One region of the Nocardia sp. NPDC058658 genome, then DNA from elsewhere that is predicted to be linked to it. Evidence: predicted binding sites of a transcription regulator. Region 1 holds the regulator's gene; the other holds the start of a gene.
What was found. Region 1 encodes HspR, which represses chaperone genes until heat shock. Its sites were predicted from a motif close to ANNTGAGTNNNNNNNACTCANNT; they were not measured.

Region 1 (4,250 bases):
GCCGCGACGGGATCTCCACGCTGAGGTACTGGCCCGCGGCGTACTGCATCGGCTGATCGAGCTGCACGCGCACGATCGACAGGTTGCGCAACACCTCACGATGTTCGACGACCGTGGCGGTCCAGGCCGAGGGCGTGGTCTCCTTGTCGGCGGCGGCGATCATCGCGCCGCTGATGGTGGCCAGCCCCTCGTCCCAGGCGTTGGCGACCTCGTCGGTCCACATCTCGTTGCCCGCGAACACGCTGATGGCCTTCTTCAGCGAATTGGCCACGGCCACATAGTGCGCCGGTTGCACGCCGTACTTGCGATGATCGCGTCCCAGCTGGGCCAGGAACGGCAACAGTTTGTCGGGCTCCTCGAGGCGGTCGAGGGTGTAGGAGATCGCCTGAACGAGCCGGTCGCGCTGGGAATCCATGGCAGCCGGGAAGTAGTCGCGGACACCTGGGTAGTCCGTGAAGAGGATCGAGTAGAACGACCTCGACAGCTTCTCGGTGCCACCGTCTTCCGCAGCAACCGCCTTGAACGTAGTACGGATCAAAGCGACAGTCCGCGAATCCATATGTGTCACAACCTCGTTTCGCCATCGAACGCTAGCCGCGCCGGCGAGTGACGGGCTGGGAGGACACTCGTCAGCAGCCGATGCGAGAAGTCTAGGCGAGGTTTGCCAGGTTCGGAATCGTACTCTTAAACATCACGCATGTAATTCTCGAAATACCAGGCGGTATCCAGTAGTTTCCCATGAAAACATACCCATAGCCCGTTAATTGGGGGTGAACACTTGCTCACGATTCCTCAAAGTACCCGGCATATCAGGCAATTGGGCACCAACGTGCCTGGTAGGGCGACCTTTCCGCTACAGCGGCCGTGGGTCGCGATCTGGCGCGCCGGGCCATGACACGCGGGGTGTGCACACTGGAATGGCTGGTATGCACCGTCGGAATGCCTTCCCACTGGCCCGAATTCAGCGACCAGCCAGCAAACTTTTGGACGTCCACGGTGATAAATCCGCACCTCAGCGCGTCGCCACGCTACTTCCGATCAGCGAGATCACGAATAAGTGGGTTGCTGGAGAGTCACCAGCCGATCGCCGGCGGTTGACCGGAGACGAACGAACCTCCGGCCCGAAATCCACCGCAGCGGATATCGAACCGGAGGCCCGTCGAACGAAAACGCTCAGCGCCGATGCCGTGGCTGCCACACCACGAGCGCGGTACTGCGTGCCGGCGGCGACAGATCGGGCCGGTAGCCCGCCCGCAACCGCTCCAACTCCGCGCTCATCTCCTCGACGCGCTGTTGCAGCGCCTCGACCTGATTGGTGAGCTCGATGATGCGCTTGATGCCGGCGAGATTGACACCCTCGTCCTGCGACAGGCGCTGCACCTCGCGCAGCACCTCGACGTCGCGGGCCGAATAACGGCGGCCGCCACCCGAGGTCCGTTGCGGGGTGACCAAACCCAGCCGGTCGTAGGTACGCAGCGTTTGCGCGTGCATCCCCGCCAGCTGAGCCGCCACCGAGATCATGAAGAACTCGGCACGCGAGGTTGCACCCGAAACAGAATCATCGGACATCAAGCACCCGCCCATCCTGCCCGCGGTTCGAAACCACTGGTCTTCTCCGCCTCCTGATAACGCTTGAGCGCATCGGTGGCATCGGAGTCCAGCGATTGGGGCACCGCGACCTTCACCGTGACCAGCAGATCACCGGCGCCGCCCGCCGCCCCACGCTTGGGCACGCCACGACCCCGGACCCGCAGGATACGCCCGTCGGCGGTGCCAGGGGGCACCTTCACACCGACTCGGCCGTCCAGCGTGGGCACCGAAACCGTTGTCCCCAGCACCAATTCGCTGTAGCTCACCGGCAGCACCAGGGTGAGGTCGTCGCCCTGACGGCCGAAGACCTTGTCCTGGCTGACGTGCACGGTGACATACAGATCGCCCGAAGGCGCACCGCGCAGGCCCGCCTCGCCCTGACCGGCCAGCCGGATCTTCTGACCGTCACTCACGCCCGGAGGGATCCGGACCGTGATGGTGCGGGTGCGGTTCTGGATGCCACTGCCAGCGCAATCGGTACACGGGTCGTCGATGATCGACCCGGTGCCGCGGCAGTCGTCGCAGGGCTCGCTGAAACCGAACGCGCCCTGATTACGGCTCACCACGCCCGCACCGTTGCAGTGCGGACACACGCGCGGGCTGGTGCCCGGCTTGGCACCACTGCCGTGGCAGGTGGTGCACGGGGACGGACTTGTCATCCGCAGCGGAACGGTGACACCCTGGGCCGCCTCGCGGAAACCCAGCGTGGTCTCGGTCTCCACATCCGAACCCCGACGCGGACGAGCCGCCGCCCGGCCACCGCCGCCACCACGGTTGAACAGCCCGCCCAGCAGATCGCCGAGCCCGCCGTCGCCAGCGGCACCGGTACCACCGGCCTGACCGAAGATGTCGCCGATGTTGAAGTCCTGCGAAAAGCCGCCGCCCGCACCGGGATTGAACCCGCCGCCGCCGTAGGCCCGTCCGCCACCGCCGCCGCCCGCGAACATGCGGCGCGTCTCGTCGTACTCCTTGCGCTTGGCCGGATCCGACAGCACCGCATTGGCTTCGCTCACGGCCTTGAACCGCTCCTCGGCCTTGGTGTCACCCGGGTTGGAATCCGGATGCAGGTCGCGGGCGAGCTTGCGGTAGGCCTTCTTGATCTCGTCCTGCGAGGCGCCGGAGGAGACACCCAGCTCCTTGTAGAAGTCCTTTTCGATCCACTCCCGTTGGCTCACCGGGCATCTCCTCCTTTCCTACTGCTCGTTGTCGGCGGCATCTGCGTCCGATGCCTCCGCGTCAGTTACCCCGACGAGCGCGTGCCGAAGCACCCGATCGCCGAATCGATAGCCCTTGCGCATGACGATGCCGATCACCGGGTCGGCGCCCGAACCCTCGTGCTGCACGGCCTCGTGCAACGTGGGGTCGAACGGGTCACCGGTGGCACCGAACTCGACGAGACCCTGCTTGGTGAGCGCGGTCTCGAGCTTGTCGGCGACGGACTTCAACGGGCCGGACTCGAGGTCGCCGTGCGCCCTCGCCCGATCCAGATCGTCCAGCACCGCGAGCAATTCGGTGACCACCGACGCCTTGGCGGCATCGATGTTGGCCTGGCGGTCACGCTCGACGCGGCGGCGGTAGTTCGCGTATTCCGCGGTCAACCGCTGCAGGTCGGCCGTGCGCTCGGCCAGCTCGTCGTGTTCCGGTTCGACGACCTCGGCCTCGACCGCTTCTTCGACGGTCTCGGCGTCGGTGTCTTCCAGGATGTCCTCGACCAACTCCTGCTCCGAGGAGTTCGCCTCGGTCACTTCTTGTCCGTGTCGACCGGCTCGTCCACGACCTCCGCGTCGACGACCTGATCGTCATCGGCCTGGCTCGGGCCCGCGCCGTTGCCCGACTGCGCGTCGGCGGCGGCGGTGGCCTCGTAGATCGCCTGGCCCAGCGCCTGCGACTCGGTGGCCAGCTTCTCCACGGCCGACTTCACCGCTGCGATATCGGTGCCGTCAAGGGCAGCCTTCGCCTCGGCGACCGCGGTCTCCACCTTCGCCAGCTGATCGGCCGACACCTGCGCGCCGCCCTCGCTCAGCTTCTGCTCGTTGATGAACTTCTCGGTCTGGTGCACCAGTGACTCGGCCTGGTTGCGGGTCTCGGCCTCTTCGCGACGCGCCTTGTCGTCGGCGGCGTGCGCCTCGGCGTCGGCGACCATGCGGTCGATCTCTTCCTTGGACAGACCGGAGCCGTCCTGGATCTTGATCTTGTTTTCCTTGCCGGTGCCCTTGTCCTTCGCGGTGACGTGCACGATGCCGTTGGCGTCGATGTCGAAGGTGACCTCGATCTGCGGCACGCCGCGCGGGGCGGGCGGCAGGCCGGTGAGCTCGAAGGAGCCCAGCAGCTTGTTGTGCGAGGCGATCTCGCGCTCACCCTGGAACACCTGGATCTGCACCGAAGGCTGGTTGTCGTCAGCGGTGGTGAAGGTTTCCGAGCGCTTGGTGGGGATGGTGGTGTTGCGCTCGATGAGCTTGGTCATCACGCCACCCTTGGTCTCGATACCGAGGCTCAGCGGGGTGACGTCGAGGAGCAGCACGTCCTTGACCTCGCCCTTGAGGACACCGGCCTGCAGCGCGGCGCCGACGGCGACGACCTCGTCCGGGTTCACGCCCTTGTTGGGCTCACGGCCGCCGGTCAGTTCCTTGACCAGGTCCGAGACGGCGGGCATACGGGTG
Region 2 (4,250 bases), on a different contig from region 1:
TTCCTCGACGGCAGCGGCGGCGGCGGACCCGAACTGCCGCCCACCGACGGCCCGCGCATCGCGCAGTTCCTCTACCCGACCATCGGCAAGGGCTGCATCGGCCCGACGTCGGATTCTGTCGGCACCGCACTGGCCGTCCCCGGCCCCGCCGAGCTGCCCCCGCCCGGACCTGCCGCGGGCCAGACCGGTTTCGTCTTCACCGCACTCGGCACGAAAAGCCCTACCGCCGTGCAGAATTCGCCGATGACGGTGCAGTGGGTCAATCTCGACAACCGCCGCACCGGCACCCAGCCGCTCACCAACGCGGCGGGCATCAACCCCGACGGCCCGGCCACCCTGTCCGCGATCGCCGACACCGGCACCGGCCGGGTCGCCGCCGTGATCACCGGCTCGCTCACCACGGTCACCGCCGATGGTGACCGGACCTGCTCGTTCGCCCCGACCCTCGGGTTCTTCTCCGTCGGCTGATTCTCGCACCACGCAATTGGAGTTCGATCTATGAAGTTTGTCGTCCCCGGCCTGGTCAGCGGCCTGGCCGGCGCGGTCCTCGGGGTGATTGCCGTTTTCGGCATCACCGCGGGCGCGCAACAGAATTCGATCCCGGCGCCCGAGGAGTCCGGTGATCCGGGCTCGTCGCTGCTCGGCAACGTGCAGTACGGCTCGCGATGAGCAACGTGCGCAGGCTGATCGCCTGCATCCTCGTCGGGCTCGGCGCGCTGCTGCTCGCGGCCGCGGTCATGATCCCCACCTACACGGTCGGCAAGGTCGCCAAGACCCCGCTCGACCTGCGCATCACCACCGTCGCCAAGAGCGTTCCCGGCGAGGAAAGCCTTGTGCTGGACGCGAAGTCGCTCACCTCGACCGAGGGCGCGGCCAAGGTGAACACCAACGTGCCGCTCGTCTCGCAGCGCTTCCTGACGGTCGAGGAGCCCTCGGACTCCAGCGAGATGACCGTCCAGGCAGGCCAGACCCTGCGTCGCGACGACCAGGACCCCAAGGACGGCTTGCTCACCGCCTCGGTCGACCGCGTCACCATCGACCGCGTCACCGGCGCGCCGATCGACGCCTCGCCCAACGGTTCGATCGCCGTCGCCCAGGACCCCAAGTCGGGCGCCGAGATCCCCACCGAGCAGCAGCGCCACGGCCTGCAGTACCGCTTCCCGATCGGCACCGAGAAGAAGACGTACCCGTACTTCGACCTCAACGCCCGCGCGACCCACGACATCAATTTCGTCGAGGAGTCGGAGATCAACGGTGTGCCGGTCTACCACTTCCAGCAGACCATCCCGGTGACGAACATGTGGGACGTCGTCAAGCACCCGTCCTATCAGCTCGCCCTGCCCGCCGCCAAGTGGGGCCTCGAGGGCACCGAGCCGGTCACCATGACCCGCTTCTACACCAACACCCGTGACGTGTGGGTGGAGCCGAGGACCGGCGCCGTCCTCAAGGGTGGCGAGAACATCCACATGTACTACGGCCGCACCGCGGGGCAGGTCGACGTCACTGTGCTGAAGTCGCACCTGGTCTTCGACGAGGAAACCATCGACGCGCAGATGGCCGTCACCCAGGAGAGTCTGGACAAGCTCGACCTGTACGGCAAGACCCTGCCGATCATCCTCGGCATCCTTGCCGCCCTGCTGCTCATCGGCGGCGCGGTGCTCGGATTCATGAGCGCGGGTTCCACCTCGGGCCGCCAGTTCGATCCCCCGACCGAGCGGCTTCGTTCGTCGAACCTGTAAGACAACTTCGGCCTCCCGGTCCTCAACCCGGGTAGCCCTTCCATCACCTCGGCCTCCCCGGTCCTCAACCCGGGGAGGCCGAGGTGTTTTTCGCCGTCAGTGAACGTGGCGCACCCGCAGGAACAAACACACCGGGGTCCATGTTGAGTCAGCAAAGCTCAACTTTGGAAGGGTCGACATGACTTCAGCTCAGAACCTGCCGGTGCTGTTCCTGACCGATCCGATCGTGCTGCCGGGCATGGTCGTGCCCATCGAACTGGACGAATCCGCGCAGGCCGCCATCGACGCCGCGCAGGCGGCCAAAACCGGTTCGGTGCTCGTCGCGCCGCGCCTCGACGAGGGGTACGCCTCCTACGGCGTCGTCGCCACCATCGAACAGGTCGGCCGGATGCGCGGTGGCGCGCCCGCGGCCGTGTTGAAGGCCGAACGCCGCGCCCGCATCGGGCACGGGGTCACCGGTCCCGGCGCCGCCCTGTGGGTGGAGGCCGAACTCGTCGAGGCCGTCGAGCCCGACGACAAGACTCGCGAGCTCGCTGCCGAGTACAAGAAGCTGGTCATCGCGGTGCTACAGCGGCGTGAGGCCTGGCAGATCATCGACATCGTCAACCAGCTCGACGGCGTCGAGTCCATCGCCGACACCGCCGGTTACGCCCCCTACCTGTCCAACGAGCAGAAGCGCGAACTCCTCGAAACCCCCGACGTCGCCGCGCGCCTGACCCGTCAGCTCGAGTGGATCAAAGACCACATCGCCGAGGTCGAGGTCACCGACAAGATCTCCGAAGACGTCCGCGACGGCATGGAGAAGTCGCAGCGCGAATTCCTGCTGCGCCAGCAACTCAACGCCATCCGCAAGGAACTCGGCGAGGACGAACCCGACGGCGCCGACGACTACCGCACCCGTGTGGAGAACGCCGACCTGCCCGAGAACGTGCGCGCCGAGGCGCTGCGCGAGGTCGGCCGGTTGGAGCGCGCCAGCGACCAGAGTCCCGAATCCGGTTGGATCCGCACCTGGCTCGACACCGTGCTCGACCTGCCGTGGACGGTGAAAACCGAAGACAGCACCGATGTTTCGGCCGCTCGCGCGGTGCTCGACGCCGATCACCACGGCCTCGAAGAGGTCAAGGACCGGATGGTCGAGTACTTGGCGGTGCGTTCGCGTCGGGCCGCACGTGGGCTCGAGGTAGTCGGTGGACGAGGGTCGGGCGCGGTGCTCGTGCTGGTCGGTCCGCCCGGTGTCGGCAAGACCTCGCTGGGCGAGTCGGTCGCAAAGGCCTTGGGCCGCAAGTTCGTTCGCGTCGCCCTCGGCGGTGTGCGCGACGAGGCCGAGATCCGTGGCCACCGCCGCACCTATGTGGGCGCGCTGCCCGGCCGGATCGTGCGTGCGGTGAAGGAGGCGGGTTCGATGAATCCCGTTGTCCTGCTGGACGAGATCGACAAGGTCGGCTCCGACTTCCGTGGTGATCCGGCGGCGGCCCTGCTCGAGGTGCTCGACCCCGCGCAGAACCACACCTTCCGCGACCACTACCTCGACCTGGACCTGGACCTGTCCAACGTCCTGTTCATCGCCACCGCCAACGTCATGGACACCATCCCCGGCCCCCTGCTGGACCGCATGGAGCTCATCACCGTCGACGGCTACACCGAAGCCGACAAGGTCGCCATCGCCCGCGACTTCCTCGTCCCCCGCCAACTGGAACGCAATGCCCTTACCTCCGAAGAGGTTTCGATCACCGACGCGGCGTTGCGTGAGATCGCGGCCAACTACACCCGCGAAGCCGGGGTGCGCCAAATGGAGCGCCTCGTCGCAAAAGCCATGCGCAAGGCAGCAACTCGCCTTGTCGTAGGCGACGTCGAACCCGGTCTCGCCAACGACGCCACGCTCGGCAGTGACGCCTCGCTCGGCAATGGCGCTCGGGTCGGCAGCGACGCCTCGCTCGGCAATGCCGCCGCGCTTAGCAACGATGCTGGGGTCGGCAATGGCGCCACGTCCGGCGACGACGCCACGCTTGGCAGTGACGCTGCGCTCGGTAACGCTGTTGTCGGTGGCGCGCTCGACACGAACTCTGCCCTTGTCGACAAGGGTTCGCTCAGCGACGGCGCGGTGCTCGGCTACGACCCGGAACTCGGCTACGACAACGTCATCGACATCGAAGCCGGTCCGCAGCCGACCGGTCAGGTGACGAGCCTGACCGTCGACCTCGACAACCTCACCGACTACCTCGGCCGCCCCCGCTTCACCCCGGACTCGATGGAGCGCACCTCCGTCCCCGGCGTGGCGACGGGCCTCGCGGTAACCGGCGCGGGCGGCGACGTCCTCTACATCGAGGCCAACGGCGCCGAGGGCGAACGCTCCCTCACCCTGACCGGCCAACTGGGCGACGTCATGAAGGAATCCGCCCAGATCGCCCTCACCTACGTCCGCTCCCACCTGGAGGAAATCGGCATCGAGCCCAAGGTCCTCGACCGCAACATCCACATCCACTTCCCCGCGGGCGCGGTCCCCAAGGACGG

Region 2: a site for HspR is predicted at 1,881-1,903, ahead of lon (endopeptidase La). Genes of this name have one in related genera too.

The regions. Positions count from the first base shown of each region.
Region 1 is NZ_JBHXRR010000004.1:162,176-166,425, reverse strand. Features, by position in the region: gene ACFWUP_RS09705 (FAD-binding oxidoreductase) at 1-559, opposite strand, end outside; gene ACFWUP_RS09700 (heat shock protein transcriptional repressor HspR) at 1,174-1,569, opposite strand; gene dnaJ (molecular chaperone DnaJ) at 1,569-2,765, opposite strand; gene grpE (nucleotide exchange factor GrpE) at 2,784-3,335, opposite strand; gene dnaK (molecular chaperone DnaK) at 3,332-4,250, opposite strand, start outside.
Region 2 is NZ_JBHXRR010000042.1:11,885-16,134, forward strand. Features, by position in the region: gene ACFWUP_RS30815 (hypothetical protein) at 1-468, shown strand, start outside; gene ACFWUP_RS30820 (DUF2613 domain-containing protein) at 499-669, shown strand; gene ACFWUP_RS30825 (DUF3068 domain-containing protein) at 666-1,739, shown strand; gene lon (endopeptidase La) at 1,918-4,250, shown strand, end outside.